DNA from 3 places in the Proteus sp. GOKU genome. Region 2 is predicted to be linked to each of the others. Evidence: predicted binding sites of a transcription regulator. Region 2 holds the regulator's gene; each other region holds the start of a gene.
The links. The regulator Fur, encoded in region 2, represses iron uptake genes when iron is present. The targets are predictions, from matches to a motif close to ATAATAATGAGAACNACTATCAA.

Region 1 (11,413 bases), 810 kb from region 2:
GTGTTGCCGATCTTGAAGTGAAATTTGGTGAAATGGACGGTTACACCGTTGAATCTCGTGCTGGCGAATTATTGCTAAACGTAGGTATTCCATTAGAACAACATAATGGTCCTATGAGTGAAGTGGCCCCGGGTTGGAAATTACGTGTGTTACTTGCACAAGCCCTGTTCGCTGATCCTGATATTCTGTTACTGGATGAACCAACGAATAACTTGGATATTGATACCATTCGTTGGCTTGAGCAAACGCTAAATGAACGTAACAGTACCATGATCATTATTTCCCATGACCGTCACTTCCTCAATATGGTATGTACGCACATGGCTGACTTAGACTATGGTGCGCTTGCGGTTCATCCGGGTAACTATGATGAATATATGTTTGCTGCAACCCAAGCTCGTGAGCGTTTATTAGCGGATAATGCAAAGAAAAAAGCACAGATTAGTGAATTACAATCTTTCGTAAGTCGCTTTAGTGCTAATGCTTCTAAATCACGCCAAGCAACCTCTCGTGCAAAACAGATTGAGAAAATTCAATTAGCTGAAGTTAAAGCATCTAGTCGCCAAAACCCATTCATTCGCTTTGAACAAGAGAAAAAATTATTCCGTAATGCGCTTGAAGTGGAAAATATCTCTAAAGGCTATGATGACAATGCCCCACTATTTAAAGACGTCAATATGATGCTTGAAGTGGGCGAAAAAGTTGCCATCTTAGGTAATAACGGTGTGGGTAAATCGACAATGATCAAAACATTAGTCGGTGAATTAACACCTGATACTGGTCGTTTAAAATGGTCTGAAAACTCAAATATTGGCTATTATGCACAAGATCATGCAACTGATTTTGAAGTCAATATGACTGTGTTTGATTGGATGAGTTTATGGATGAAACCAGAAGACGACGAACAATCTGTACGTAGCGTATTAGGTCGTTTACTGTTCTCTCAAGATGATTTGAAAAAATCTGTTCAAGTTTTATCGGGTGGTGAAAAAGGTAGAATGTTATTTGGTAAGCTAATGATGCAAAAACCAAACATTCTGATTATGGATGAACCAACTAACCACTTAGATATGGAATCTATCGAATCACTGAATATGGCATTAGAACTTTATCAAGGTACTTTGATTTTTGTTTCTCATGACCGTGAATTCGTAAGTTCATTAGCAAACCGTATTATTGAAATAACACCTGAAAAAGTGACTAATTTCCAAGGAACTTATGATGAGTTCCTCGCGAAGAAAGGTGTCACACTTTAATTTCATAACCAAATTAGAGTAATAAACAGTTAAAGGCTCGATATTATTTATCGAGCCTTTTTTATTGTGAGCAAAAGAACCCGATAATTTCGCCCTCCTATTTTTATTGCATTTATGACTTATTCTATTTTTTATCTCAATACAAATAAAAATGATTATCATTTATATTGACTGACAGTCGGTCGTTGGTGTATGTTACCGACCACGAGTCAATCATGGTTTATTTTCATTTTTGGGATCATTATGTTGCTATTACTTCAATCGACACATTATCCAAATAAGCAATTAAAAAATTATTGGAAATGTGGCTACTCTTTTGTTTTTCCTACATTAATTTCATTAAGCGCAGTATCGCCCTCTTTTGCTTCAGAAAATATTGAAAAAATAATTATTACTTCAGCGCAAAACACTCAGTCTGATACACAACCTTATGGTTATATTGCGAAAAAACAGACAACAGCGACTAAAAGTGATGCCACTTTATTAGAAGCACCACAAATGGTTTCTGTTGTTAATCGCGCTCAATTAGATAACTTACCCTCTGAATCTATTAGTCAGGCACTGCGTTATAGTTCAGGCGTTGTGAGTGAAAAATTTGGTGCTTTTGGTAGCGGTATTGATTACTCGAAAATGCGCGGATTTGATGCAGACTACTATCTAGATGGATTAAGAATGCTAGGTAATAGTGGTATTTGGGCACCTCAAGTTGATAGTTGGAGTTTAGAAAGTTTAGAAGCTGTACATGGTCCTGCATCTGCATTATATGGGCAAGGTGGTGCAGGTGGCGTGATTAATATGATATCGCGTCGCCCTTCCGCAGAAGCGCAACACCAAGTGCAATTACAAGCGGGCAATAATAAAAATCATGGTATTAAATTTGATACTACATCAGCAATCAATGAGGATGAAACATGGTTATATCGTGTTTCAGGGTTAGCGCTTGAACAAGAGTCTCAAATCCCCTCTTCTCGTCAAACACGTTTTCTTATCTCACCAGCTATTACATGGAAACCGAATGATGCATTGAGTTGGACACTATTGGGTCAATATCAAAAAGAGCCTCGTCTAGGTTATTACAATACGTTACCTGCTCAAGCTTTAGGTTTGTTACCGAATCCTAATGGTAAAGTTGATCCTAATCGAAATTATAATAATCAAAGCCATGATAATTCACATCGCAAACAACAGTCTCTCACTTCATTATTTGAATATGACCTGACACCTCAGTGGCAATTTAAACAAAATACCCGTTTTATGAAGGTTGATACTGAAATTAGTCGTGATTATACCCGCGGATTTTTACCCGGAGATCGCCTGTTAACGGCGGTTTATCAAGAAGCACCGAGTAAATCGGAAACGTGGGTAACAGATACTCAGCTGATAGGGAAAATAGCAACATGGGATATCAATCATACGGTTATGGCAGGTTTTGATTATCAACATGGCTATATGACTAAAGATTGGTGGGGCTCTCAAACAGTTAGTTTTGATCCTTGGGCATCGCATCATAAACCTGATTTTGAGCCTTATCCTGTTTCACGCACTTCAACAAAACAACAATTTGATCGCTATGGATACTATTTGCAAGATCACTTGCGCTGGCAACAATGGAATTTACTGTTGAGTGGCCGTTATGATTCTGCTGATTTAGATACACATAATCAAATTTCAGGCATGACAAATTCAAGTCATAATACGGCATGGAGCCATCGTGTTGGTTTAAGTTACCAATTTAATAATGGATTCTCACCTTGGATAAGTACATCAGATAGCTTTGATCCTGTATTGGGTACAGATGCAGATGGAAAAGCGTTTATTCCAATGAAATCAAAACAGTATGAAGCCGGTATCAAGTATCAAAATCCTGAATTAACACAACTCGTTAGTGTTGCTGTTTATCAATTAACTCAAGAAAATGTCACAACACATAATCCGAGAAATCCCGATTATTATCAGCAATCTGGGGAAATTCGTTCTCGTGGGCTCGAGTTCGAAAGTAAATTAGCGTTAACACCACAAGTGAATATGATGCTCAATTATGCCTATCTGCATAATATTGTGACATCGACTAGTGATCCGACAACGTTAAATAAACATCCTGTTCAAGTACCTACTCATACGGGTTCTGCATGGATAGATTACCGTTTTCAGCAGCCTTATTTAGAAGGCGCATTATTAGGTGCTGGTGTTCGCTATTTAGGTTCAACTTACGGTGATAATACAAATACGTTTAAAGTACCCGCAGTATGGTTAGGTGATGTGAGTTTGCGCTACCAATTATCGTCAATCAACCGTGAATTGCAGGGATTAGAGTTAGGATTAACTGTCAGTAATATCACAAATAAATCCTATGTTGCGAGTTGTACCAGTTCAACTTATTGCAGTATTGGTACAGATCGCGTGGTTCTTGGTGTATTAAATTACTATTTTTAGGAAATGAACATGGATAATTATCGACGTTCATTACTAAAAGGTGCCAGTGCATTCTCTTTATTATTAGCGAGCCCTTTTCCTGTTTATGCAAAATCAAAACAGAGGGAAATTGTTGATATTCTGGGAAGAGAAATTGCATTACCACAAGAATTAACGCGTATTTATGTGGCAGATAGTGGATTGTTTTTACTTTATGCTTCATTAAATAAAGGCGCTCTTTATGAGCGTCTTATCGCAATGCCTTCGGCTTTTCGTACCGCCGATTTAAGCTTGTATCATCAATATACTCGAGCATTTCCGCAATTATTGGCACTACCTGAATTTACGGCTATGTCGAGTGGACACTTTAATAGTGAAAAGCTTATCGCGCTAAAACCTGATGTCATTATTGTTGCCGTTGGGACTTATCGCGCGATCAGTGTTAATGGTGTGCTAGATTTATTAACGAAAGCCAATATTCCTGTCGTCGTGTTTGATTTGAGTATTGATCCACTTAATAACACCCCAATTAGTACATCTATTATGGGAAATATGCTTGGTAATCTCCAACAAAGCCAAGCAATGAACCAATTTCGTGAAAAACAACTCAGTTATATTTCTCAGCAATTAGGAAAAAAGCCATTTAAACGTCCCAATGTGTTATTTGAACGAGCTGCAGGCTTTACACCAGAATGCTGCCTTTCATATGGCAATGGCAGTATGGGACAAATGCTACAAAATGCAGGGGGTAAAAACTTAGGAACGGAATATATAAAAAGTACTTATGGCCTTCTGAATCAAGAAACCGTGATTTACTCTAAACCCGATAAAATCTTTTTAACAGGTGCGGATTGGAGTGGTTATAACCCTTCTGGTGATTGGATTAATTTAGGGCCTGGTGCAAATTTAGAGTTGGCAAAACAGCAACTTGCGATTTTAATGCAACGCCTTGCTTATAAAACACTCGATGCAGTTAAAAACAGACAAGTGTACGCTATTTGGCACTCTTTTTATGACAGCCCTTTTGGTTTTATTGCTATTTTACAAATGGCGAAATGGCTACATCCCGAACGTTTTTCTCACCTTGATGCGGACGCTATTTTTCATGAATACCATACCCAATTTTTGCCAGTAAAATGGGAAACAGGTTATTGGGTGACATTACTAGATGAAGATAAGGAATAATCATGTTTGATATCTATTCACCTGATCCTTTACGGATAAAAGTTGAGACACAATCGGCAGGAAAAAGAACTATTTTATATTCTGCAAAAGGTCAGCCGAATTATATGTATGTAATGCCCCGTTTTCGATTAAACGAGGTATTGGATTGTCTTGATAATACTATTCACCCTGCTTTTATTGTAAATGGAAAAGTTAAAGATGCTTTTTTCTATGCGTGTTATCCCGCTTCATTACATCAAAGCGAATTATTAAGTTTACCCAATCAAAAACCAGCCAGTCAGTTAGATTTGTTAAGCTTTCAACAATGCGCTCAACAGACAGGAAAAGGATTTCATTTAAGTACCCATGCGGAATGGGCTGCGCTTATGTTGTGGTGTCGTCATCACAATATGGTTGAAGATGGAAATACGGATTATGGGCGTAGTTTTCTACATCCTGAGCAATGTGCTAATCGAGTGGATGGCAAAGATGCTGGCGACACTGATTTTATCACTGGTGATCCAACCACAATAACATCACCACAGTGGCCGAATTGGTATCATGATAATAGTTTATTTGGCATTAGTGATTTATGTGGCAACCTCTGGGAATGGCAAAGTGGAATGCAATTAAATGCCGGAGAAATACAGATAATTAAAGATAATGACGCTGTATTTTGTGGTGATCCAACAATAACGGAGCAATGGCATTCAATAGCATTATCAACAGGTAACTTATTGCCTATCAATCATATTAATAGCGCAAAATACGATGCACCCTCTGATTATTGTGAGGGAAATGCAGGTACGCCTATTTTATCAACGTCAATAAAACACTATAACGGCGCACCCGCAGATAATAGTTATCCAGCGGGACTAATGGATGGTGATTTTAACGCAATAACGCCTGTTGATGATCGTGAAGTACCGATGTTATTTAAAGCATTAGGATTATATCCAGCAATAAACCAGCAAGATCACGATCAGGTTTATTTACGAAATTATGGCCAACGCTCTTTAATGCGAGGTGGAGCTTGGTATTCACAACAAGTCGCAGGAATGCGGACTTTATGTTTAAGTCATAATGCACTACATCGCAGCACTTCTGTCGGTGGACGCCTATCTTGGGTTGACATAAGCAGTTAATTAACCCAAAAAGTTATCATTTATAGACATTTTTGCATAAATTAATTTACCTTAGTATACATTATGTGAATAATAGCGTTAATAGTAATCATTATTATTCGGTGACTCATTGTGATTAATTTTTATGCATTTAAATTGAAACCGGTGGCATTACTCTGTTCTGCCACCCTTCCTTTTATTTTGACTACACAGGCTTTTGCAGAAGAAAAAGCAAAAACGGAACAAGTCGAGAAGCTTGTCGTTAGTGCTCAAGCGCTAAAAGTAAATACCAGTTTGCAAGAAACGCCTAAATCCGTTTCTGTCATTTCCCAAAAAGATCTCGAAACACATGCTCCTCAAAAACTTGATGAAGCCTTACGTTATACCTCTGGTGTTGTTTCTCAGCCCTTTGGTGCCGATAACGATACTGATTGGCTTCGTGTGCGAGGTTTTGAAGCGGCAACTTATTTAGATAACAGTCGCCTTTTCCGTGATGGTTATTACACATGGCTACTTGAGCCTTATGGTTTTGAACAGATTGAAGTGGTAAAAGGTGCATCAGCTGTATTATTTGGTGAGTCTACACCCGGTGGTGCGGTTAACGTCGTACAAAAGAAACCCAGCTTTAAACCTCAAAATGAAGTATTTCTTGAGGTAGGAAATAATGATCAGCGTGGGTTAGGCTTTGATGTTTCAAGTACAACAGATGATAAACGTGTGCGCTATCGCCTTGTTGGCTTAATGAAAAAATCAGATGGGGAGTTATCTCACACTGATAACGAGCGGATTTATCTTGCGCCAAGTGTTGCGATTAATCTAACTGACGATACATCACTGACCTTTATGGCGACCTACTTGCATGATGATGGTACACCGACTAATCCTTTCTTCCCGGCTGCGGGTACATTAATTTCATCTCCTTTTGGTAAAATTAAACCGTCAACTAACTTAGGTGAACCGGGATACGATAAATATAAACGTACTCAAATTTCAGCGGGTTATTTATTAGAAAGTAACATCAACGATGTTTGGCGTTTTTCTCAACGTTTAAACTATGGCTATAACGATCTGTTATTGCGTAGTGTCTATGCATTCCCTAATTCAGATGTTACGGCAACAGAACTTGGTCGTGGCATCGTTTTCCGTGATGGTAAAAACCAAAGTATCTCTTTTGATAATAACGTTGTTGGTGAATGGGATACGGATAATTTCGAACATACCTTATTAGCGGGTGCTGAATTGCAATATCACCAAACCAAAGGTGATGAGCAAGATAATTACAGCTTTGGTACGATTAATCCGTGGAACCCTATTTACGGCAAATATACCCCGCTTAACCCTGCTGATAACATCAATCGTACCATTGATAAAACTCAATATAGCCTTTACTCACAGTATCAAACTAAATTTGATGGCCGCTGGGTTGCAATGGCGGGTGTACGTCAAGATTGGGTGAAAACAGAAAATAAAGCACAAGCAAAAAATGAGGATAAATCACGCACTGATAGTGAATTTAGCCTCAATGCAGGATTAATGTACCTAGCAGATAACGGCCTATCTCCTTATGTGAGTTATTCCGAGTCCTTTGAGGTGATGAGTACTATCGATCCTGCAACTAAAGATCTGTATAAACCATTAAAAGGTGACCAAATTGAAGCAGGGATAAAATATACACCTGATTTTATGGATGGTTACTTTAATATTGCTTGGTTTGATATCACACAGAAGAATGCGCTTGTTGCAAATCCAACGACTTTTGTTTCAACACAAACCGGTAAAGTGACATCAAAGGGTGTTGAAGTAACAAGTGAAATGCAATTAACGGAACGTTTAGCGTTAAAAGCCAATTACACCTATACCGATATGCAAACCGATGACACGGGTAATAAAGGTAAACAACAAGCCGGTTTAATTCCTAAACATACTGCATCTGCTTGGGGTAGTTACACTATTCCAATTACGGGAACCCAAGATTTAACGTTAGGAACAGGTGTGCGTTATTTAGGTAAATCTAAAGATAATCCTAAGAGCAGTGATTTAACCGTACCTAGTGCAACATTATGGGATATGGCTGCAATCTATAATTTCAATAAACAGTGGCAATTACAGTTAAATATCAACAATATTCTTGATAAAGAGTATCTCTCTGGTTGTGATTATTACTGTTATTACGGGCAATCTCGCTCTGTTTTATTGAATGCTAAATATCGCTGGTAATTTTCTTTATCATTCCGTCTTTTATTGTTAACTACACAATAAAAGACGGAATATCATTTTATAAATGAGTGACCATGTTTGAACTCTCAAATATTCAAATGGATCGCGGTGGACGTACTATTCTATCAATTCCCTCACTGCGTATTTCAGATCTAGGATTAACCATTGTGCTTGGTCATAATGGCTCAGGTAAATCGACTTTAGTCAGTTTGTTATCCGGTCAGCAAGCGCCAGATAGTGGATCTATTACACTAAATAACAGCAATATCTCACATTATAAGCCCCGTGATTTGGCTAAACAGATAGCCTTTCTCCCCCAAAAACTGCCTGCTTCTGCGGGATTAACTGTCAGAGAATTAGTGCGTTTAGGACGCTTTCCTTGGCGTGGAACATTAGGCCGTTGGAATAAAAAAGATGACGAAATTATCACCATAGCGATGGAAAAAGCAGGAGTTCTGCCCTTTGCAGACACACTTGCTGATGATTTATCGGGTGGCGAACGCCAACGAGCTTGGGTTGCAATGTTACTCGCTCAGCAATCACCTATTTTAATTTTAGATGAACCAACATCAGCACTAGATATACATCATCAATATCAACTAATGGAATTGTTGAGTGAGTTAAACCAAACTCAGCATGTTGGTATTATCGTTATTTTGCATGATCTTAACCTCGCCTTGCGTTATGCCACTCATATTATCGCGCTTAAAAAAGGTGAAATTGCGTTTGAAGGTGAAGCATCATTACTTTTTGATGATGAGCGACTTTCTGCACTTTATGAAACACCAATAAAGCTGATTGAGCACCCTGATAATCAAGGTTCACAACAACATAAGGTGGCGGTGGTATGCGTGTAATATTACAAAAAGTAGTTAAATCACTATTTTTTGGTCTGACTATTTTATTTATTACTCCCATTGTTAATGCTGCGCCAAATAACAACAAAATACCGCAACGGATTATTGTTTTAGATTGGGATTTATTGGAACAAATATTAACGCTGGATGTTATTCCCGTTGGTGCGACTGAAATTGCGGGATATAACCAATGGGTAGCTCACCCTATAGCCCCAAATTCTATTGAGGAAGTGGGTATGCGGGCAGAGCCTAATTTAGAAAAAATGGCATCGTTAAAGCCAGATCTTATTTTAGCATCTAGCTCACAACAAGATTTATTGCCTGTATTAAAAACCATTGCTCCTGTTGTGTATTTGCCTAATTTTTCTCGCCAAGATAATGCAGCTCCGGTTGCTTTAGCGCATTTTTATACCCTCGCCGCTCTTTTGGGAAAAGAAACGCTTGCCCAACAAAAATTAGCTGAGATGGAAAGTACTTTTGCACAATTAAAAGAAAAACTACAACAGGCATTTATTACGTTGCCAGAAGTAGAAGTGATCCGTTTTTCTACGTTAACGTCCGTCTTTTTATACACAGAAAACTCAACAACCGAATATGTCGTTAATAAACTGGGATTGAAATCGACAATATCATTACCTCCTCAACCTTGGGGAATTGATCAGCGAAGAATGAATGTATTACAGCAGATTAAACAAGGCTATGTTCTTTATATGTTGCCATTCCCCGATGAAAGTAAACTGCAAAAATCTGTGTTATGGCAAGCAATGCCGTTTGTTCAGAATGGGCATTTTCATTCAGTGAAACCTGTATGGAATTATGGAGGAGTAACATCGTTAACGTTAATGGCAGAAGCAATTACCGAAAGCTTATTAGATATGGCACCGAATAATGAAAATTAAGCAATATACTTTCTATTTTTTGGCGATCATCTTATTAAGCATTATCAGCTTACAAATTGATAATTCTCTTTCATTATCTCGCCAATGGTATTTATTGGGAAATTCAGAAATACACGCTCCATTTGCTGATGTTTTTTTTATTCATGCACAATTACCACGTTTAGCAATGACTCTGCTTATTGGGGGGATCTTCGGGGTTGTTGGTAGTTTAATGCAGCAATTAACGCAAAATAACCTAACATCGCCCTTAACATTAGGAACTTCATCAGGCGCTTGGTTAGCTTTAGTTATTGTTAATATCTGGTTCACCGATTGGGTTGCGGATCACAGTGCATTAGCTGCGACAATGGGCGCTTTATTTGCGTTTGGTCTTGTGATTATTATTGCTGGCATTCGTAATATGACCGGATTACCTCTTGTTGTTTCCGGTATGGTGGTGAATATATTATTAGGTGCTATTGCAACCGCATTAGTGACGTTAAATTCTCAATTCGCTCAAAATATATTTATGTGGGGAGCCGGAGATTTAGCTCAAGATGGTTGGGATACTTTTTTTTGGTTATTGCCTCGAATTGCACCTATTTTACTCATTTTTATTTTTGCACCTCGTATTCTCACACTATTACGTTTAGGTCATGAAGGCGCAACGGCTCGAGGGCTGTCTGTTTTACCTGCGTTTGCCTTTTTTATTATATTAAGTACTTGGTTAGTTTCTGTCTCTATTACCGTTGTTGGGGTGATTAGTTTTATCGGATTACTTGCACCCAATATTGTTAGAACATTAGGCGCAAGAACTGCTCGCCAAGAGCTTATTGCAAGTGGCCTAATGGGAATATGTTTATTGCTTATTACGGATAGCTTGGCGATATGGATTGGTCAGTGGCTTAATACCGTTATTCCAAGTGGTGTTACCGCTGCTGCAATTGGCGCACCTGCATTAATTTGGTTTAGTCGTAAAAAAATGCGGGCTCAAGATCAACTTTCGATTTCAATTAATTCTCAGGCTAAAACAGTATCAAAATATACCGTGATAGGAATATTTGTATTATTAATACTCGGATTAGCCCTTACTCTGTTCATTCATATTAATGAACAACAATGGTTCTGGGAAATGCCTTCTGTTTATCAATGGGCATTACGATCGCCACGTTTATTGGCTGCATTATTCGCAGGTATTGCGCTAGCTATTGCAGGTGTTATTTTACAACGTTTAATTTATAACCCATTAGCTAGCCCAGATATTTTAGGTGTTTCATCAGGTGCTACTTTCGCATTGGTTTTTTCAAGCTTAATTTTAGGGAGTGTATTACAAACATCACAGTGGGGAGTTGCTCTATTAGGCAGCTGTGTTGTTATGATTACTTTATTAATCTTAGGTCGAAGGCACCAATATGCACCCGCTAGCTTAATATTAACGGGTATTGCGTTAACCGCGAGTTTAGAAGCCTTTATTCAATTTTTCTTAGCTAAAGGCTCTTTAAGTA
Region 2 (11,413 bases):
CATTAAAGCTATGGCGATTTGCACTTCCGCGATGACCAGATGTACCAAATTTCACACGATGAGCGTTATTGCTAGCTTGTGGTTTAAGTGAATAATATTGAGACGTTAATTGCGCCACATTAATCAGATCACTTTGACGAGTATGCTGCCCTGCTCTTGGATGAATTGCCACAAATCTTCTCCTATTTGACATCACAATCACGCTTTAAACAAAAGCCTTTGCAATGCATCAATTAACAATAGTGGTTAGATAGTTCCACACACCTTATCAATCTCATTTGCAGGAAATTGCATATCCTGCATGATGCTTTGTACCATCGTTCTCTTACGCTCTGTGTTCGAGTTAGTAATAACCCAAAACGGCGTGCCTGAAATATGGCGCGGTTTTGTATGACGTCCACTATCGAGTAATGTTTGTTCATCACCAGCAAAATAGATACGTGTTCGTCCATGTACTGTTTCAGCAGATTGAGTAAAAGTAGCGCTATCTAGGCTATATAACGTAGAAAGGATCTGTAAAAAACGATCAACTGATTTTGTTTTTTCTGCATAACTGTCAGATAACAGCAGTTCTCGCATTTCACGGATCGGATTTTTTGCTGGTGTAATAGCTGGTGTTATAGGTGTAGGTTCAGCTTCCTGTTTAATAACAGGCGCTTGTACTGACTCAGTGACAACGACTGGTTGTACGGGCTGTTTGGCATCGAGCTTCAGTAGACGCCTTAAAATATCTGAAGCGCTTTCACCGATATGTCTAGTTTCGCTAGCAATATAGCGGTAAAGTTCGTCATCAATTTCTATCTTTTTCATTGCTACCCAGTACTATTTTCAAAAAAAAGTAATTAGGATTATAAGATATAATCTTTAAAAACAAAATAGGTAAAATTTCAATAACTTAAAGAGGATCTATTCAAGATCCTACCGTTTTAAAGGCTAAGCTCGGTATTTATCCTATTGTTTATCTCGGTATCATCTTCTATTCTTTGAACTTATTCGCACAAAGCCAGCTTTAAATTCCACTATATCACACCACTCCAGCCCCCAAATAATATAAAATTCTAATTATTTATTTTTGAGCAATGTCAAGATTTCAACTTTTTAAATAAGTTTGGAATATATACCTAGACAATAGTGCTTTTATAGTTTTTTATAAATTTCTCTTATCAATTATTTCTGAACTTCATCACTCTTTCATATTATTACGATAAGTTGGCTTAGCACCTCGTGCATGTCATCATAGAAGAAAATCGCAATTATTTTGGTCATTAATATGAAACTCAATACATTATTAAATTATCAATTACACCAACCTGAAACGACACCTGCATCCAGTTTACCTATCGTCTTGATCCACGGCCTTTTTGGTGATCTGAATAATTTAGGTGTTTTAGGTCGCGCACTTCGCCAAGATAATACCGTGATACAAATTGATGTGCGTAATCATGGGCATTCTCCTCATAGTGAAAGTATGAATTATCAAGATATGGCGCAAGATGTGCTTACATTGCTTGATAGTTTAAATATCCCAAAAGCCATTATTATTGGTCACTCAATGGGAGGCAAAATTGCGATGGCGATGACAGCATTAGCCCCTGAGCGTATCGCAAATATTGTTGTGATTGATATGTCACCTGTTGCCTATAATGTTCGCCGTCATGACAAAATCTTTGCTGCACTTGAAGCTGTAACTAAAGCCCAAGTCACGCGCCGTCAAGATGCGGTGGAAATCATGCGTCCTTTTATTAAAGAAGACGGTGTGATCCAATTTTTACTTAAATCATTCAAAAATGGTGAGTGGCTATTTAATTTACCTGCAATACAAAATGCCTATTCAGACATTATTGGCTGGCAAGAAGTACCAGCTTGGCATCAACCTGTATTATTTATTCGGGGAGGTTTATCACCTTATATTTTGGATGAGTATCGTGAAAACATAGCTCGTCAATTCCCTCTCGCAACCGCCTTTGTTGTTGCAAACACGGGGCATTGGGTGCATTCAGAAAAACCAGATACCGTCATTAAGGCAATTCGTCGCTTTTTAGAGAAAGCTTAGTGAATAAATTTAACTGCTTAAAATAACGCCACTGAAAAAATGATAACTTAATAGAATGTATAATTATTGTACTTAAAAACAGTATCTGTTGATAAAAAGACCAAATCACAATAGGTTAAAGTCAGGAAGCAGTGGCGAGACATCACTATGTGGGGTATTATTGGGCGTTTCGCAATTTAGTCATTGGTATACGCCCTTTCACAGCAAAATTTATGGCAAAAGAACAAACTGATCGCACCACACTGGATTTGTTCGCAGATGAACGCAGACCTGGGCGACCTAAAACAAACCCGCTTTCTCGGGATGAACAGCTTAGAATTAATAAACGCAATCAATTAAGACGTGACAGAGTTAATGGCTTACGTCGAGTTGAGTTAAAATTAAATGAAGATGCTGTGAATGCTCTCAATGAGTTGGCGACAGAAAGAAACGTCAGTCGTAGTGAGCTTATTGAAGAAATATTACTAGAGCAATTGGCGCAAAATCACGCCTTAAAAATGCATCAAAACAAAAATAGCTAGCAGATAAACCACACAAATTCGACAGAATTAGCCTGCTATTTTCGTCAAAATACGTTTTTAGTTTTCTATTATGAAAACACAATGCTTATCTTTCACTAGTAATTGTTCAAACACAGACAAATATACTCTAAATATTTTGAAGTGTAGCTAGGTGACAAGTGAATGAGTCACTGGAAACATACAAGAAAGTATGTAACTTGTGAAAATATACGTAGTCAATAACGCTACAATTTGAAATATAACGAATTTAGAATAAAAGAGGTTATCTCACTTTATGGCAATCATAGGAATATTCTTCGGCAGTGATACTGGCAACACTGAAAATATTGCCAAAATGCTTCAAGAAAGACTGGGCGCTGATAATGCCGAAGTTCATGATATTGCAAAATCCAGTCAAGAAGACATCGAAGCGTTCGATATTCTGTTACTAGGTATTCCTACTTGGTATTATGGTGAAGCACAATGTGATTGGGATGACTTTTTCCCAACACTAGAAGATATTGATTTCAATGGTAAGCTTGTTGCACTATTTGGTTGTGGTGACCAAGAGGACTACGCAGAATATTTCTGTGATGCAATGGGTACTATCCGCGATATTATTGAGCCTCGTGGCGCAGTTATCGTAGGTCATTGGCCAACAGAAGGTTATCATTTCGAAGCCTCTAAAGGGCTTGCAGATGATAATCATTTTATCGGTCTTGCGATTGATGAAGATCGTCAACCAGAATTAACCGAAGAGCGTGTTGACGCTTGGGTTGCTCAAATCAAAGAAGAAATGAGCCTAGACGAAATTCTGGGATAAAATAAATACTCAATATTGAGAATGATAATTATTCAATGGTGTGCTAAGATAGTGTGATAGGTGGGGTGTTTATTTTTAAATATCATGCCTATAATCAATGAGGTTATTTATTCACCCGAGTATTAATGAATAAAACCTATTTGTGAGCACAAAAATTAAATTCACCATTAGCAACAGGATTAAATCCGCATGACCGACAATAATAAAGCGTTAAAAAATGCTGGGTTAAAAGTTACACTTCCTCGCTTAAAGATCTTGGAAGTGCTCCAGGATCCTGAGTGCCATCATGTCAGTGCTGAAGATCTCTACAAAAAACTCATCGATATCGGTGAAGAGATTGGTCTGGCAACAGTGTATCGCGTCTTAAACCAATTTGATGATGCTGGTATTGTTACCCGACATAATTTTGAAGGTGGTAAATCAGTATTTGAATTAACTCAACAACACCATCATGACCACTTAATTTGTCTTGATTGTGGTAAAGTTATCGAGTTTACAGACGATGCAATTGAATTACGCCAAAGAAACATCGCTGAACGTCATGGTATCAAGCTTTCCAATCATAGCCTTTACTTATATGGCCACTGCGCTGAAGGCAATTGCAAAGAAGATAGCCACGCACATGATGAGAAATAATTCATTCTGGATAATCTCTCAGTAAAAAAAAGGAACTGTTCACAGTTCCTTTTTTATTGCCTAAAATCCGAGGATAACTCTACTTAGCCACACTGATACTGTGCTTAATATGTTTTAAATGAACCACAATGGTAAATGTGACAATAACCAATAGTGACCAAGAGCCCCATTTGCCTGCATGTACAGCAGACCAAGCACCAATTTGGTTAGGATATTGCCAAACACCAAAAAATGTACCGAAATTCTCAGCAAGCCAAATAAAGAAACCTATTAGAACAAAAGCGAGTAATAAAGGCATTTTTCGCTCAGTATCATAAGGAGTAAAATAAACCACACTACGAGCATAAAGACCTAAAATAAAGGCAGTTAAATACCAGCGATAATCACCGATAAAGTGATGAGAAAAGAAATTAATATAGATAGCGAGAGCAACCAAAGTTGCCATCCAATAAGGTGGATAATGTTCAATTCGTACTTTTAAAAAACGCCATGCTTGAATTAAATAACTTCCTACCGCAGAGTACATAAACCCTGTAAACAAAGGGACTTCCCACAATTTTGTATAAGCAAAATCAGGGTATTTCCACGATCCAATTGCCGCTGATGTTTTAAATAATTCCATCACAAACCCAACAATGTGGAAAAAACAGATCGCTTTTAATTCATCCCATGTTTCTAGCTTTCCCCACACCATCCATAATTGAAAAGCGATAGCGAGAATAAGAAGCACGTCATAACGAGGTATACCAAAGATACCTTTACTTGGTGTTGCAAATAAAATAAAAAAGAAAAATCCGGCAAATAAACAAGAACGCGCCTCTTTTACACCAAAAAAAAGAAATTCAACAATAAATCGTTTTATACCTTTAAAGGGTTTCAATGGCGGTTCTAATAAAAAATCATCCAATCGCTTTAACATGCTTCTTCCTGAAAACTCGCATTATCGAACAGCATTCAATGCAGAATAATAAATAAGGTGAGATAAAATGAATGGCAAGAAATTTGCCATAGAATAAAAAAACCTACAAGGATGAAAAGGACGAAAAAGAAAGGAATTAAAAAATAAAGGTATTTACCCCCCACTACGATACCCACTCTGACTTCCTTTACTTAGGGTAAATACCTTACGCAAATTTTGCGAAATAACTGAAGCACAGGAGATAAACATAACCCACTCACATTTATCTCAGACGACATGACATGACGACTTTACTTCATTACTTTTACTACATACTGCGATTTTAAAACGACTCTTTACTGCTTTTACTCTTTTACTCTTTTACTTCTACTCTTTTACTTCCACTTTTTACTACTGCTGACAACTTCACTTTATTAACGAGGCTTATTTGTAAGGCTCTTCTTAATTACCGCATCCCTACCTTTCTACTACTTATTTTTACTTATCGTAATCGTATTTAGCTTTTTTAGTTTTATTCAGGATAAAGTGCAATTAATACACTTTATCCTTATGCTGATATTAGAAAATAGTAAATGGCATTATCACGTTAAACTTAACGTCTTTTTCATCTTGGAAAATATTACCAAAACCACCTTCATAACTTGGAATATCGGAGTGGTTATCATAACGGGTATAGTGAAGCTTAAAGAGAGTGCCTTTAGCGCGACCTTCTTGAACCGTATACATAATATCCGCATTCCATGCACTTTCTCTGATACGCTGACCTTGGTCATAAATAGCTTTACCACTTGGCTTAGCATCCCATGCGTAAACATAAGAAGTACCTACTGCCCAGCCTGACAGATCCCAGTTTTTCAGATCATACATAACGCCAGCATAAAGTGCTTTTTCACCATTGGCGTTAAAGTCAGAACGACCATCCCACCAGACATCAAGACGACCATTAGAGGTTGCCCAGCCCGGAGTCATACGTTGTAAGAAATAACCTTGATTACCTTCAGCTTTAACCCACGTTCCTTCTACTTTGAAGTCAAATACATTGTAGGTATAACCAAAAGTCAGTGCTTGTAACCATGCCAGCCCATCATAAACGTCATTAACGCCACCACCGGTAACTTTATCTTTAGCACCGTAGAATTGGTAAGACGTTCTTAATGCATTGTCAGCAATTGGGAAATCATAAGAAACTTTACCAAAATACTGATCGATATAACCATCAGCCTGACCAAATGCAGCTTCTAACACTAAGCTGTTTTTAAAATCATATTTAGCGCCGAAAGAGTGAAGATAGCTGATATTCGTTTCTAGATCAGCTTTACGGAAATTGTACATATTCCGATACCATGGTGCTTTATATTCATCTGTCCACATATAGGAGAAAGATAATTCACCACTTTTATCGAAATCAAAGACAGCGCCCGCTTCAGCACCGCGGTAAGTTCCCGGTAAGAAGCTCCAGTGTGGACGCAATAAGCTTTGGCCTTTAGGTTGAATATATCCACCTTGAGCCCAGAAGTTACCTAATTTGAATTTCGCAGCCGCTTTATAAACGCTCATGCCACTGCGATCGCCAGTCCATTTTTCATCCCAGCGACTTTTTGCATCACTAAAACCGATTTCATTAGGTGCCGCAGGGCCACTGTTATTCAATTCAGCCGCACCAAAGGCAGCTAAATCAATACCAATAAAATCACCAAGGTAACCTGATGAGAAATCGAGATTAGCGTTGAAAGTAGAATGGTGTAAGTTAGCTTTGTATTTGCCGTAATCAGGGCTATTTGGTGTTAACTCTTTTCTATCACGGTCACGTTGCCAATAAAAAAGACCGCCTGTTAAGGTTGAGTCATCAATAAACCCTTCAGCATGAGACATTTTTGCAGGTAGTGCAGTTACAAGCAATGCGCCCATAACGGCAAGTGCCACCCTGCCTGGTTTAGCATTTTGCATAACCATAGCATTGTTTCCTCTTTGACTTTGACTAAAAAAGAAATAAGCACAATGCCTATTTCCAAATATAAAACCCCAAGTGGGGAAAAAACCTAAATTAGGTTATAAACAGCATATTTTTCGCGACGCGAATTATCAACCAAAAAAAAAGAATTTTTATCAAAATATGACAAAGGGCACATAACTAAATGATCGTTTCATTTTCTTTCTTTTATAAAGATTGGTTAAAAATAAACATAATCACTTGATTTAATTGTATTTTATAAATCAATCTTTAAATGATATAAAATTTCGTTTTTATAGAAAGGAATAATAAGTAGTATTTATAAATAATCTTTTTTAATGATGTAAAATATGTGGTGTGAATCACACTTTTCTTATTACAGTGTTATTTAGCGTGATGATATGAAAAAACAAAAGAATAAAGTGATAGTGAATAAACTATTTCAAACGAAATAAATGAAAACTTATCACCTAAAAAAGATAAAACGAGAGGCTAATCAAATTAAGAATAGTAAATATTTAATATCAATAGATGAAAAATTAGGCAAAATAAGCTGTAAAACAGATAAAAAAATGCTCGATAAATAAATTACCGAGCATTTTATTCATTAAGGCACTAATGTGACTTAAAGCACGTCAAATTAGCCTTGTTGAGAAATCTTCGCCCAAGTGTCACGTAAGCCCACAGTACGGTTAAACACAAGTTTATCCGCCGTTGAAAGCTTATCAGCACAGAAGTAGCCTTCACGCTCAAATTGATACGCTTTCTCGATAACCGCATCTTTTAAGCTACGCTCTACAAAACCTTCACGAATAACTAATGATTCTGGGTTAATTGTTGATAAGAAATCATCTTCTGCCGCCGGGTTTGGTACGCTAAATAAACGGTCATAAAGACGGATTTCAGCTGGGATCGCATGTGGAATGCTTACCCAGTGAATAACGCCTTTTACTTTACGTCCATCAGCAGGATCTTTATTTAAAGTCTCTGCATCATAGGTACAGTAAATAGTCGTAATTTCGCCTTGTTCGTCTTTCTCAACACGTTCAGCTTTAATAACATAAGCATTACGTAAACGTACTTCTTTACCTAGCACTAGACGTTTATATTGACGGTTTGCTTCTTCTTTGAAGTCAGCGCGATCAATATAGATTTCACGGCTAAATGGCACTTCTCGCGTTCCCATTTCTGGTTTATTTGGGTGATTTGGTGCAACAAGAATTTCTTCACCTTCTGGCATATTTTCAATCACTAAACGAACAGGATCGATAACAGCCATTGCGCGTGGTGCATTTTCGTTTAAGTCATCACGAATACAAGATTCCAGAGCTGCCATTTCGACGTTGTTTTCTTGTTTCGTCACACCAATACGTAGACAGAATTCACGAATAGATTCTGCGGTATAACCACGACGACGTAAGCCTGAAATTGTTGGCATACGAGGATCATCCCAACCATTCACAATGTTTTCTGTCACAAGCTGATTCAGCTTACGTTTTGACATCACTGTGTATTCAAGGTTAAGACGTGAGAATTCATATTGACGAGGATGACAAGGGATAGTGATATTATCCAGCACCCAATCATATAAACGGCGGTTATCTTGGAATTCTAAAGTACATAAAGAATGTGTGATATTTTCCAGTGCATCAGAGATACAGTGGGTAAAATCATACATTGGATAAATGCACCATTTATTTCCAGTTTGGTGATGTTCAGCGAATTTAATACGATAAAGCACAGGATCACGCATAACAATAAATGGTGATGCCATATCAATTTTCGCACGTAAGCACGCTTTACCTTCTTCAAAGCCACCAGCACGCATTTTTTCAAACAGCGCTAAGTTCTCTTCTACGCTACGTGAGCGATAAGGGCTGTTTTTACCTGGCTCTTTTAATGTACCGCGGTATTCACGAATTTCTTCAGCGCTTAACTCATCAACGTAAGCTAAGCCTTTATTAATCAGCTCAATCGCATATTGATAAAGTTGATCAAAATAATCTGAGGAGTAATGAATGCTACCTTCCCATTGGAAACCTAACCACTGAACATCTTTTTGAATTGAGTTGATGTACTCAATATCTTCTTTTACTGGATTGGTATCATCAAAACGTAGATTACATTTTCCCTGATAATCTTTAGCAATACCAAAATTCAGGCAAATTGATTTCGCATGGCCGATATGAAGATAGCCATTAGGTTCAGGTGGGAAACGCGTTTGAACGCTATTATGTTTCCCAGTAGCCAGATCTTCGTCAATAATTTGACGAATAAAGTTCGTTGGGCGGGCATCTGCCTCATTCATGGTCATTTTTTCCTCAAAGCAAAACGCATAATTAACCCACTATAATCCAATAAGCAGGTTTCATAAATACCTTAGCTAAATACACCCCTGAGATATTTATCAAAATAGAGATAAAAAAACGGGAAGTTTGAAAGACTCCCCGTTTTATCGTCTTATTTAACCATCTCTTTATAGAGGATTAAATATCTAGATAGAATTTATTTTAACACGTTGTAGATAACCGTTTTATTTCCGACCACAACACCATCAACTTGTTCAGCAATCTTATCAAAATCATCGATATTGCTAACAATGACAGGGCTTATCATCGATTTGGCATTAGCGTTCAGATATTCAAGATCTAATTCTAAGATAGGTTGACCGACTTTAACGTCTGCACCTTCTTCAACTAAACGCTTGAAGCCTTTGCCACCTAATGCAACGGTATCAATTCCCATGTGTACGATGATTTCAACACCATTGTCAGTCTCGATACAAAATGCATGATTAGTATCAAAAATCTTAACAACAGTACCTGTTGCAGGTGCCATCACGATATTAGAGGTTGGTTTGATTGCTACACCATCCCCAACAACACCACTAGAGAACGCTTCATCAGGCACATCTTTCAATGCCACGACCTCACCATCAAAAGGCGCAATCATTTCAAGTAACACTTTTGCATTTGTGTTGGCTTGTTTTACAGGTGCTTTTTCAGTAGAGACTGTTGAGGCAGCTGACGCTTCATAAGCTGGCACAGGGCCTTGAGTCAATACATCACGCATAGCGTTAGCGACTAATTCAGCACGTGTACCTACAATCACTTGAACACTTTGTTTGTTTAAGCGAATAACACCTGATGCACCTAAGCGTTTTGCATAGGCATCATTAACAACAGTGGCATCTTTTACATTTAAGCGTAAACGGGTAATACAAGCATCAATACCCGTTAAATTATCAGAACCACCGATAGCTGCGATATATTGACGAGCTTCTTGTTGAATACCTTCTTTACTATTTGCTGGCGCTGTTTTGATATCTTCATCATAGCCATCAGCAGTTTCATCACCCATCACATCATCTTCACGACCCGGAGTTTTCAGGTTAAATTTTGTGATAGTGAAACGGAAAATACCGTAATAGATAAAGAAGAAAACAATACCTTGAACAATCAGCATGTACCAATGAACAGCCAGTGGGTTACGTGAAGATAAGAACATATCCACTAAGCCCGCACTAAAGCCGAATCCTGAAATCCACTCCATGCTTGCTGCGATATAAACAGAAATCGCCATTAAGAATGCGTGAATAACATAGAGCACAGGCGCCACAAACATAAAGGAGAATTCAAGTGGTTCAGTAATACCTGTGAAGAAAGCAGCAAATGCACCTGCAATCATGATACCCGCAACTTTTGCTTTGTTCTCTTTACGTGCGCAGTGATAGATAGCAAGCGCTGCACCCGGTAAACCAAACATCATTACTGGGAAGAAACCTGCTTGATAACGACCTGTTACACCCACAGTTGCTAAGCCAGAATCAATAGCTTGCTGACCTGCAAGGAAGTTAGGAATATCGTTAATACCGGCAACGTCAAACCAGAATACAGAGTTCAACGCATGGTGTAAGCCAACTGGAATTAATAAACGGTTAAAGAATGCGTAGATACCTGCACCTAATGCGCCCATATCTTTAATGCTTTCACCGAAGCTGACTAATCCGCCATAAATCACAGGCCAGATATACATCAGAATAAAGGCGACGATGATCATTAAAAATGAGGTTAGGATAGGAACTAAACGGCGACCACTAAAGAATGACAGTGCGCGAGGCAGTTCAACGCTACTAAAGCGGTTATAAAGCTCGGCAGAAAGTACACCAACCAAGATCCCAACAAACTGGTTATTTATTTTACCAAAAGCAACTGGAACCTCTTCTAAAGGTAGGCCTTTGATCATTGACACCGCAGCTGGAGAGCAAAGCGTTGTCACGACTAAGAACCCAACAAATCCTGTTAAAGCGGCAGCACCGTCTTTGTCTTTCGACATACCATAAGCAACACCAATGGCAAACAAGACTGACATATTGTCGATGATGGCAGCACCAGATTTGATAAGTAAGGCAGCAAGCGCGTTATCGCCACCCCAGCCTACTGGGTCAATCCAGTAGCCAATCCCCATCAGAATTGCTGCTGCAGGTAATGTAGCAACAGGCACCATCAGCGCCCGTCCTATCTTCTGCAGA
Region 3 (11,413 bases), 280 kb from region 2:
TATTGCCCACTTCCCATAGGCAGAGGTTCCCTGCTTATGGGAAATAATAACAAGAACAATAAATAACCTATTGTTATTACTTGCTTGTCACGATTCACCTTGATAAAAACGAGATATAAGGTTCAAAACCGGGTTTCTTCTCCATTTTTCCTCGCTTATCTTTCTGTAGCTTGTTATAAATCATATAAGTATTGTCTGACTACTCTCTGACTAATAAAAAATTATGATAAAAGTTGCTTTAGTAGATGATCACATTGTTGTGCGTTCTGGTTTTGCACAACTCTTAATGCTAGAACCCGATATTCACATCGTGGGTGAATATTCTAATGGGCAAGAAGCATGGCCTTATTTAGCACATGACGATATTGATGTTGCCGTTATGGATCTCTCTATGCCCGGCGAAAGCGGTCTACAACTCCAAAGCCGTTTAAAACAAAAACGCCCTGATTTCCGAACGATTATTTTAAGTATCTATGACACTCCAGCCTTTGTTCAAAGTGCACTAGACTCTGGTGCTCGCGGTTATTTAACCAAACGTTGTGGCCCTGAAGAGTTAGTACAAGCGGTACGCGCTGTACATCAAGGTGGCTGTTATCTCTGTTCTGATGCCATGAAAGCATTGCGACAAACACCTGAAAAAGAAGATGCACTACATACCTTAACACCGCGTGAAAGAGAGATTTTTAATCTGTTAGTTCAAGGTGTTAATGTCAAAACTATTGCCGTACAGCTTAATCTTAGCCATAAAACCGTACACGTTCATCGAGCCAATGTACTAGGCAAATTAGGCTGTGAAACCACCATCGATTTAGTTCATTTCGCCTTAAAGAATCAGTTGATCACAGGCTCGCTGTAATATGAAACGGGGACTACGTTTTCTTCTTCAATCCCTCTTTTTATTACTCACCTACTCTCTACTTTGGCTATCACTTTGGGTAATTGGCTTCTATTTAAGTAAAAATGGGCAACAAGCCGCCCTTTTCTTACCCCAAGGTCTGCGATTAGCCCTGATAATTTTACTCTGGCGTCGCTTTTGGCTTCCGATGTTATTTGCAGAATGGGGGCTTTATTACTGGTTGGCGCAAGAGCAATTAATTACCCACACCATTATTTATCTGTCTCCAATACTAAGCCTCGTTGTTGCGCTAGAAGTTCAGCGTATTTGGTGGCGATATCCTCTTTATTGGCAACGCTTAACCCTATTAATTGGTGCCGTAGGTTTTAATAGCCTACTACAAGCCTTTATTCTCGGTTTCTTTATTAATACCACCAGCGGGATTTTCCTCACATCGGTAACGGGCGGCATATTACTCGCGCCTTTTGTCTTTTTACTTTATGAATATCTTCGTGAATTACAAAGTCGCGCCTTAGTCTCTGATGGTACTCCCGATCCTCCGTTAAGAACGTCCTTGCTGATGTGGGGATTTCTATTTTGCCTGATCGGGTTAAGTGCTCAATTTTTCTTAACCCCTGAAATAGAGCGCTTATTAGTTATCCTTGTATTTATTCCTAATGTCTTTATGGCTTACCGTTATGGCTGGCAAGGTGGTGTTTTATCCGCACTGTTAGGCAGTTTGATTATTACTTTTGCTCGCCAAGTTAATGGCGCTTTTAATGATTTGCGTGAGTTAGAAATGTTCTTAACCACACAAGCCATTATCGGTATTGGCTTAGGGATCGCGATCAGTCGCCAACAGCAACTTGCTCATAATTTACGTCATTACCGTTTACGCCTAGAACAAGAGTTACAAGCTCGCCGTGACTTAATGGAAAAACTGGTTCATACCGAAGAGGATGTTAAAAAAGCCATTGCTCGCGAATTGCATGATGAAATTGGGCAAAATATTACAGCGATCCAAATTCAATCGATGCTAATCAAAAGAACTGCGGATAACGACAAAACACGCCAAACCGGAGAGCAAATCGAACGACTCGCCCTACAAATTCATCAATCTACACGTCAACTACTCCGACAATTACGCCCTCCTGTTTTGGAGGAGATGTCGCTTGAAAAAGCCCTTCATCATTTAATCAATGAGTTTGCTTTTGATGACAATGGCATTACCTGTAATTTTAATTACTCGTTAGATAAAGAGCCTGAAAACGAAACTATTATTTTTACCCTCTACCGTTTGGTGCAAGAGCTGTTAAACAACATTAGTAAACATGCTAACGCAACCTATATCCAAGTCTCACTGACTCAAAATCAAAACCGTTTACGGCTAATTATTAGTGATAATGGCGTTGGTATGTTGCCGACATCATTATCAGCACAACAAAGCAGTGGCTTTGGATTACGCGGCATAGAAGAACGCATTCGCGCTTTAGGCGGAGAATGGGAAGTGATTAACCATCACGGTACGAAAATAATTGTTAACTTACCCACAAATTCAAAAGAAAACAGTGAAAACTAAGAATAAGTCTTAGTCATCTACAACCTTATCTCATTCTTTTTCGCGACATTTTTTTTACATTTGCAACATCAAAGAGGATGTTATGTCAGGTAAAAATTCGGCATCAATTAATAAGACCTATAACTTTTGGCGCAAAAATTTAATGCTGTCGATGATTATCGGTTATGCCACTTTCTATCTCACACGTAAAAGCGTCAACTTTGTGATGCCCGTTATGCAGGTTGAATTGAATTTAGATAAAGGGGATATCGGTTGGATAGCCAGCCTTTTTTATCTCACTTACGGTTTATCTAAATTTGTTTCCGGTATTTTCCATGACAAATGGGGATACCGCTGGTTTATGGGTGTGGGATTAGTCATGACAGGCATTATGAATATTATTTTTGCCTATTGTCTTTCGTTTCCCGCACTGCTTTTGGTCTGGGCACTAAATGGTTTCTTTCAAGGCTTTGGCTGGCCTCCTTGTGCAAGGTTGTTAACACACTGGTATTCACGCAATGAACGCGGTTTCTGGTGGGGATTATGGAATATCTCAATCAACCTTGGTGGGATGAGTCTTCCCATTTTAACTGCGTGGCTAGCGACGCATTATAGTTGGCAAGTCGCACTGCTTGTTCCCGGTATTATCGGCATCATCATCGGGTTGTGGTTGTGTGTACGATTAAAAGGTACTCCCGCAGAGGAAGGGCTTCCTACTGTGGGTGTGTGGCGGCGCGATGTTTTTGAATTACGTCAAGAGCAGTCATCTCCCCCTAAACCTATGCTAACTATTTTGAAAGAGACCATTTTATTTAACCGAATGATTTGGTTACTGGGTTTTTCCTATATTTTGGTTTATCTCATACGTATGGCGATTAACGATTGGGGAAATATCTGGTTATCAGAAACACATGGCGCCAACTTATTGAGTGCTAATGCCATTCTCTCTTTGTTTGAAGTGGGTGGCTTACTCGGGGCGTTATGTTCAGGCTGGGGCTCGGATTTATTATTCCGTGGCCAACGAGCACCAATGATATTGCTGTTTTCACTCGGACTTTTTACCGCAGTAACAGCACTTTGGTTAATTCCAATTCATCATTATGCTTTGCTCGCAGCTTGTTTTTTTAGTATCGGTTTTTTTGTGTTTGGACCACAGATGTTAATCGGGCTTGCTGCAACAGAATATTGCCATAAAAACGCAGCAGGCACGGTAACTGGCTACTTGGGATTGTTTGCCTATTTAGGGGCGGCAATGGCAGGTTGGCCATTAAGTCAGGTCATGGCGCATTATGGTTGGACTGGGATGTTTGCGTTATTAACCAGTGCTGCGGCCTTAATGGGACTCTTACTAATGCCGTTGTTGATTGCTGATGTTAGCAAACAAGAGCATTTAGTTGGCCCACTTTCATTTTCCGATGACGACACATTTAAAAGGTTCTGAACATGAAATTGAAAACCCTCTCTACACTCGTTGCTGCTGGTCTGGCTCTTTCTGCGGTTAGCTTATCAACAAATGCAGCTGGTCGCTTAGTAGTTTACTGTAGTGCGACAAATGCAATGTGTGAAGCTGAAACAAAAGCTTTTGCCGAAAAGTATGATGTTAAAACGACCTTTGTTCGTAATGGTTCAGGAAGTACTTTAGCTAAAATCGAAGCTGAAAAACGTAATCCACAAGCTGACGTTTGGTATGGCGGTACAATGGATCCTCACTCACAAGCGGGTGAAATGGATCTGCTAGAGCCTTATGTTTCTCCTAATCTTGATCAAATCATGCCACAATTTCGTGATCCGGCTAAACGCAAAGGTAACTACTCTTCTGCGGTTTATGTCGGTATTTTAGGTTTTGGCGTTAATAAAGATCGCTTAAAAGAAAAAGGCATCGCCATTCCAACGTGCTGGAAAGATTTAATTAAACCTGAATATAAAGGTGAAATTCAAATCGCTGATCCACAAAGCTCAGGTACAGCTTACACTGCACTGGCAACCTTTGACCAATTATGGGGCACTGAACAAGCCTTTGATTATCTTAAGAAAATCAATACCAACATTTCTCAATACACCAAATCAGGTATTGCTCCAGCACGAAATGCAGCTCGTGGTGAAGCCGCTATTGGTATTGGTTTCTTACATGACTACTCATTAGAAGTTGAAAATGGCGCTCCACTTGAATTGATTTCACCTTGTGAAGGTACAGGCTATGAAATCGGTGGTGTGAGTATCATTAAAAATGCCCGTAATATGGATAACGCAAAATTATTCGTAGATTGGACACTCTCAAAAGAAGCTCAGGAAATTAGCTGGAAAGAAGGTAAATCTTACCAAATTCTAACCAATACCTCGGCTGAATCTTCACCAATGGCGCTGAAATTATCAGACTTAAAACTCATTAACTACGACATGGATAAATATGGCGATAGTGAAGTGCGTAAAGAGCTGATTAATAAGTGGGTTACCGAAGTAAAAATGGGTAAATAGCTCATTAATAGAGCGAGATAACCTCTCGCTCTCTTTTTCTCATAATAATAAATACATTTACTCTCGGGGGATTTATGTCTCACACACTCGCTTTACCTGAAAAAAAGAGGCGGGATCCCATATTTTTATGGATCCTAATTGCATGGATGGCATTTGCTTTACTGCCGTCATGGAGCCTTGATTACGGTCTTTTAGATTCTACCGCAGATGAATTACTCACCTCTTACGGCTGGAGTAGCGTTAATATCAGTTGGCTCTGGTTTTTATTACCAAGTTTACTGTTATTTCGCCCATTAACTGCCCCTAAGCGTGAAAATCGCTCTCGCCACTATTTTGATGCAGGTTTTGCGCTGTTTTGTGCATTTATTGCAATCGTTAGTGCAACCCTCGAAGGACGTGGTTTAGGTTATTCTGCGATCATCCTCTTTATTTCCCTGGGAATGATCATGAAAACCGCCTTAACGCGCCTTGAATGGCTGGGTGGTGATAGCTTTGTTATTGGCTCTTTAATCGCCGTTGTGGCACTGATTGGTGCCTTTATCATCTTCCCAAGTATCGCTATTTTTATTCCGATGTTTAAAGATAGCGCGGGCAATTTTGCACCTTTTGAATTTATCGCTATTTTAAGCCAAGCTCATATTGTGCAAGTGATGCTCAACTCTATTGTGCTCTCTATCGCAGTGGGTATCGGTTGTACTTTCTTTGGTTTAATTCTGGCAATTTATACGTCTCGTATTGCGGTACGTTCTGCCATTATTGGTCGTGTATTTTCTATCTTGCCTATCGTAACGCCTCCTTTTGTTGTCGGTTTGGGCGTGACATTAATGATGGGACGCTCTGGCTATGTGACAGAGTTTCTCGCCACTTACGCAGGACTTGAAAATACCAACTGGTTATATGGTTTTACAGGGATTTGGTTAGCTCAAGTGCTCGCCTTTACCCCAATGTCATTTATGATTTTAGATGGTGCGATTAAAACCATTCATCCTTCATTAGAAGAAGCGTCTTACACCTTAAGAGCCAACCGCTATCAAACTTTCTTTAACGTCTTTATGCCGTTACTTAAGCCCGCGTTAGCCAATGCGTTTTTAATTGTAATTGTGCAATCTCTGGCTGACTTTAGTAACCCGCTAGTTTTAGGGGGTAACTTTGACGTTATCGCCACACAAATTTACTTCTATATCACGGGCTCTCAACTGGATTATCAATCAGCCAGTACATTAGGTGCGTCACTGTTAGTTTTCTCACTATTAGTGTTCTGTGTGCAGTATATGTGGATTGGTAAACGCTCTTACGTCACGGTATCTGGTAAATCTTATCGCGGTGACGTTCAACCTCTTCCATCTTCACTGATTGCATTTGTGACGACCGTTTTAGGTATTTGGGTTGTCTTTAATATCCTGCTCTATGGCAGTATTTTCTACGGCAGTTTCACCGTTAACTGGGGGGTTGATTACACCTTAACACTCGATAACTTTATCAAACTATTTGGTCAAGGAATGAGTGACGGTGCATGGCCTTCGTTGTTAGATACCTTGTTATATGCAGGTATTGCAGCACCGATTACAGCCATTCTAGGACTATTAATTGCCTATATCGTGGTACGCCAAGACTTTAAAGGTAAGAAAAGTATCGAGTTCACGACAATGCTTTGTTTTGCTGTACCGGGAACCGTCGCAGGTGTCTCTTATATTCTTGCGTTTAACGACTCGCCTTTCTATTTAACGGGAACAGCTGCAATTGTCATTATCTCTATGACAATGCGTAACGTGCCTGTGGGGATACGTGCGGGTATTGCGGGATTAGGGCAAATTGATAAATCTCTTGATGAAGCCTCTCTAAGTTTAAGAGCGAACTCAATGAGAACCATTTTCTATGTGCTATTACCGTTATTGCGCCCTGCTATTTTATCTGCGCTGATTTATAGCTTTGTGCGTGCCATTACCACAGTCAGTGCCATCGTTTTCCTTGTTACACCAGATACACGCGTTGCCACTGCTTATATTTTGAACCGTGTTGAAGATGGTGAATACGGCGTCGCAATTGCCTATGGCTCGATTTTAATCGTTGTGATGTTGGCAATTATTTTCTTATTTGACTATTTGATTGGCGAAGCCCGTGTTTCACGCTCTAAAGCCAAAAATGCACAGTAATACGGAGTATAAATCATGACACAACAACATTTCGTTGAACTGAAAAATGTAATTAAGCGTTTTGGCTCTAACACGGTAATTGAAGATCTCAGTTTGTCTATTCCACAAGGCAAAATGGTTTCATTATTAGGGCCTTCAGGTTGTGGTAAAACCACCGTATTACGTTTAGTTGCAGGATTAGAAAAACCGACAGAAGGTAAGATTTTTATTGATGGTGAGGATGTTACTGACCGTTCAATCCAGCAACGTGATATTTGTATGGTGTTTCAGTCTTACGCCCTTTTCCCTCATATGTCTTTGGGGGAAAACATTGGCTATGGCTTAAAAATGCTAGGACGTCCTAAAGCTGAAATTAAACAACGTGTTTCTGAAGCTTTAGAGCTGGTGGATTTAGATGGTTTTGAAGACCGTTTTGTTGACCAAATATCTGGCGGGCAACAGCAACGTGTCGCCTTAGCGCGTGCGTTAATTTTAAAACCTAAAGTACTGCTTTTTGATGAACCATTGAGTAACCTTGATGCGAACTTACGTCGTAGTATGAGAGAAAAAATTCGTGAATTACAACAACAGTTTAATATCACCTCTCTTTACGTAACCCATGACCAAAGTGAAGCATTTGCGGTTTCTGATATGGTTTTAGTAATGAATAAAGGGAAGATAATGCAATTAGGCTCACCGCAAAATCTTTATCGCCAACCCGCATCTGAATTTATGGCAAGCTTTATGGGGGATGCCAACTTATTCCCAGCCACATTGGGCACAGATTATGTTGATATCTTCCAATATCGTTTACCAAAACCAGATACGTTTAATACGACTAAAACAGAAGTGAGAGTGGGAGTTAGACCTGAAGCGATCACCTTATCTCAACAAGGCGATGCCTGTCAGCAATGCAAAATTGTCCATGTCGCTTATATGGGACCTCAATATGAAGTCACTGTGGAATGGCAAAATCAAACCTTGCTATTACAAGTCAATGCCACACAGCTTCAACCTAATGTAGGCGATAACTACTATCTGCAAATCCATCCTTATGGCATGTTTATTTTAGAATAAGCATCTTTAGCCTATTTTCTTATTTATCTTCAAGGCGCCATTATGGCGCCTTTTTATCTCTTCTTTTTTACATCCTTTCTTTTATTTTTTTATTATTAAATTACAAAAACTTATAGTGTTTTTATTATTTTAAAAAAATCATCACTTGCTAATGATAATTATATTTACTTACAATATTTACAAAATGTTATGTTATAACATTATAAACAAAGGAGGATGAATGGTATGAAGAAATCTATTTTTAACTACACAACACTTTTTATTTCAATAAGTTACTCTTTATTTGCAAATGCAGCCCCTGCAACAAAGTCAAAAGAAAGTCAGAATAATGAGGTATTAAAGGTCTATTCAACACCTTTACAGACACCACAAGAGAAAATGGCAATCCCCGTTGCCGTTCTGACTCAAGAAGATCTACGCTCTAATCGGAGTGCATCTATTGCAGAAACGTTAACATCCTTACCGGGTTTTCATGCTAGTTTTTTTGGCGGTGGTTCGGTACACCCTGTTATTCGTGGAATGTCAGGAAATAGAGTCAAGGTATTACACAGTGGTAGTGATCTTATGGATGTTTCATCTATTGGCGCAGATCATGCTATCACTAGTGAACCCTTTTTAAGCCAGCGTATTGAAGTATTAAAAGGGCCTGCAACATTACTTTATGGAGGGGGAACAATTGGTGGTGCAATAAATGTTATTGATAGCAAAATACCTATGTCAGTACCTAAAAAAGGTTACGAGGGTGAATTACAGTATCAATACGATTCTGTTTCTAAAGGAAATACAGGATCAGCCGGATTAACATTAGGGCAAGATAATTTAGCGCTACGTATTGAAGGCACTAAACGTTATCAAAGCGATTACAAACAACCAGAATCTTTACATCAAGGAGAGCCTAGCCGTTTAGCCGGTTCTTATCAAGATAACCAATCGGCAAATATCGGTACATCTTGGATCTTCGATGATGGTTATATTGGTATTGGTTATGGCCAGCAACATCGTCGATATGGGTTACCTGGTCATACTCATTTTCACGATCACGATGAAGATCACACTCACTCACCTATTACCCCGCCTTTATCTGGTCATCATCATCACGATCACAATCATGAATACCCTGATGAACAACATGAACATGGTATTCCTTATATTGTTATGGAGAGTAAACGATGGGATCTTCGTGGTGAAAAAAACAATCCATTTGCCGGTATTGAATCTGTACGTTTCAGTGCAGCCAGAACCGATTATCATCATGATGAAAAAGAAGGCCATGAAGTCAGCACCCAATTTAAAAATAAAGGAGATGAATTAAGGTTTTCTTTTACACATCAACCAATTTTAGACTGGCATGGCGTTATTGGTGGGCAATTTAATCAACGTGATTTTAGTGCTGACGGAGAAGAAGCCTATGTTCCCGCAACAAAAACAAAAAATCACTCACTCTTTTTATTAGAAGAATATCAATTAGGTGATTTTCGCTATGAATTAGGATTTCGCCAAGAGTGGCAATCACTGTTAAATAGAGAAACTCAAAAAAACAATAAACAAAGTGCATCTTCTGTTTCTGCCGGATTAGCGTGGAATTTGACACAAGACTATTTTTTAAATCTATCACTATCACACACAAAAAGATTACCCGTTGCAGAAGAGTTATACGCGAATGGTGTTCATGCAGCAAATCGGACTATTGAAAAAGGTGATCCTAATTTAACTGCAGAGACTGCAAATAATATTGATATTGGAATAACGAAAGTAACTGGAGATACTCAATTCAATATTAGTGCCTATTACAACCGTATAAATAATTATATTTATGGCCAATTTACTGGAGCTGAATTAAATAATGGCTATCGTTCATTACAATATGTTCAACATGATGCACAATTTAAAGGTGTAGAAGGAAATATTGATTATTACTATAACCAAGACAGCTTAATTGGTATTTCTGGTGATTATGTCAGAGCAAATTTACTGCATAACAAAGGAAATATACCAAGAATACCAACTTATCGATTAAGTACTTATATTAAACATAGTTTTTCAGAAAACTTAACAGGACAAATCCGTGTTGACCATTTTGGAAAACAGAATAAAACAGCCGAGTATGAAACACCTACGGATGCTTATAACACAGTTAGCTTAGGCAGTGAATATATTGGTTATTTAGATAACACTGATTATACCTTGTATGCCAAGATTAATAATCTCTTTGATGCGAAAGGAAAAGATAGCACTTCTTATATTAAAGATGAAATGTATTTACCAGGTCGTAATATTATCTTAGGCGCTACTCTTACATTCTAATATAAATATCATGAAAAAAAGTAAACTCTCTATTATCTTACTTATGCTTTTGTCATCTCCTTTATATGGAAAAGAGAGTCATGAAGATAAAAGTAAAGAAAAAGAAATCCCAAACGATGTAATAAAAGTTAAAGGTACACTAATAAAAAATAAAGAGACCTTCTCTTCTTTACTACTTAATAATCGAGAAGAAATAAAAGGAAAACAACTTGATCAAATAAAAACGAATACTATTGGTAATACCGTTGCAAAAGTTGCTGGAGTACAAACTGAAGGTTTTGGCCCTAATGCTGCAAGACCAGTTATCCGAAGTTTATCAGGAAACCGTGTCGGCATTTTAGTCAATAATCTACCAATTAATGATATTTCATTTATTAGTGGAAATATGCCTATACCCATTGATATGAATAGAATTAATGAAATATCGATCAGTAAAAATTCTGAAGCCCTCTTTTATGGTGGTGGCACAAGCGGTGGTGCTATTCATTTATGGGATGACAGAATAATGACACAGTTACCAGAAAAAGCGATTTCAGGTACGGTGACATTTAATGGCAGCACTAATAACGGTAATGGTGGCTCTGCAAATATTAAATTCAGTGATGAACAAAATTGGATTTTTAATCTTTCTGGTGCATCAAAGCGTGTCTCTAGATATAAAATTCCAACACATTCTAAAGCGGGGGCTTGTTACAGCTTTCAGCAACTCAAAGAACACTTTGCATTACGAGATCAATGCCAAGTGGATATGAAAGTTTTTACCAGTCGTAATCCTGAAGCTTATCCTTATATTAGTGAATTTTGGAAAAAATATAAGATTGAATATGAGTTAAGTGAAGACGATAAATATACCTTTAAAGATAAAGATTATTTTTCAGGTATTGGCTATGTAGATAACGAAGCTAATTCACAATATAAACCCGGAAGTCCTACATCTATTGAACATGTTACTCCCCCTAAACATTATGTTGAAAATAATAATAAAGAGATCCCAAATAGTTTCCTAAAAAGCCAAAGTGGTAATGCATCTCT

Region 1: a site for Fur is predicted at 6,053-6,075, ahead of EHE21_RS09220 (TonB-dependent siderophore receptor). Genes of this name have one in related genera too.
Region 3: a site for Fur is predicted at 8,229-8,251, ahead of EHE21_RS04035 (TonB-dependent receptor domain-containing protein). Genes of this name have one in related genera too.

Annotation. Positions count from the first base shown of each region.
Region 1 covers NZ_CP034105.1:1,966,445-1,977,857, forward strand. Annotated here, with positions in the region: gene EHE21_RS09200 (ABC-F family ATPase) at 1-1,256, shown strand, start outside; gene EHE21_RS09205 (TonB-dependent siderophore receptor) at 1,500-3,689, shown strand; gene EHE21_RS09210 (ABC transporter substrate-binding protein) at 3,699-4,853, shown strand; gene EHE21_RS09215 (hypothetical protein) at 4,856-5,977, shown strand; gene EHE21_RS09220 (TonB-dependent siderophore receptor) at 6,089-8,173, shown strand; gene EHE21_RS09225 (ABC transporter ATP-binding protein) at 8,248-9,030, shown strand; gene EHE21_RS09230 (iron-siderophore ABC transporter substrate-binding protein) at 9,021-9,929, shown strand; gene fhuB (Fe(3+)-hydroxamate ABC transporter permease FhuB) at 9,919-11,413, shown strand, end outside.
Region 2 covers NZ_CP034105.1:1,156,322-1,167,734, reverse strand. Annotated here, with positions in the region: gene pgm (phosphoglucomutase (alpha-D-glucose-1,6-bisphosphate-dependent)) at 1-172, opposite strand, end outside; gene seqA (replication initiation negative regulator SeqA) at 247-810, opposite strand; gene ybfF (esterase) at 1,271-2,053, shown strand; gene ybfE (LexA regulated protein) at 2,266-2,574, shown strand; gene fldA (flavodoxin FldA) at 2,849-3,376, shown strand; gene fur (ferric iron uptake transcriptional regulator) at 3,566-4,012, shown strand; gene EHE21_RS05355 (DUF817 domain-containing protein) at 4,092-4,931, opposite strand; gene chiP (chitoporin ChiP) at 5,490-6,884, opposite strand; gene glnS (glutamine--tRNA ligase) at 7,523-9,190, opposite strand; gene nagE (N-acetylglucosamine-specific PTS transporter subunit IIBC) at 9,388-11,413, opposite strand, start outside.
Region 3 covers NZ_CP034105.1:879,447-890,859, reverse strand. Annotated here, with positions in the region: gene EHE21_RS04065 (response regulator transcription factor) at 224-856, shown strand; gene EHE21_RS04060 (MASE1 domain-containing protein) at 858-2,414, shown strand; gene uhpC (MFS transporter family glucose-6-phosphate receptor UhpC) at 2,497-3,834, shown strand; gene EHE21_RS04050 (ABC transporter substrate-binding protein) at 3,837-4,868, shown strand; gene EHE21_RS04045 (ABC transporter permease) at 4,943-7,021, shown strand; gene fbpC (ferric ABC transporter ATP-binding protein) at 7,037-8,077, shown strand; gene EHE21_RS04035 (TonB-dependent receptor domain-containing protein) at 8,303-10,381, shown strand; gene EHE21_RS04030 (TonB-dependent receptor domain-containing protein) at 10,392-11,413, shown strand, end outside.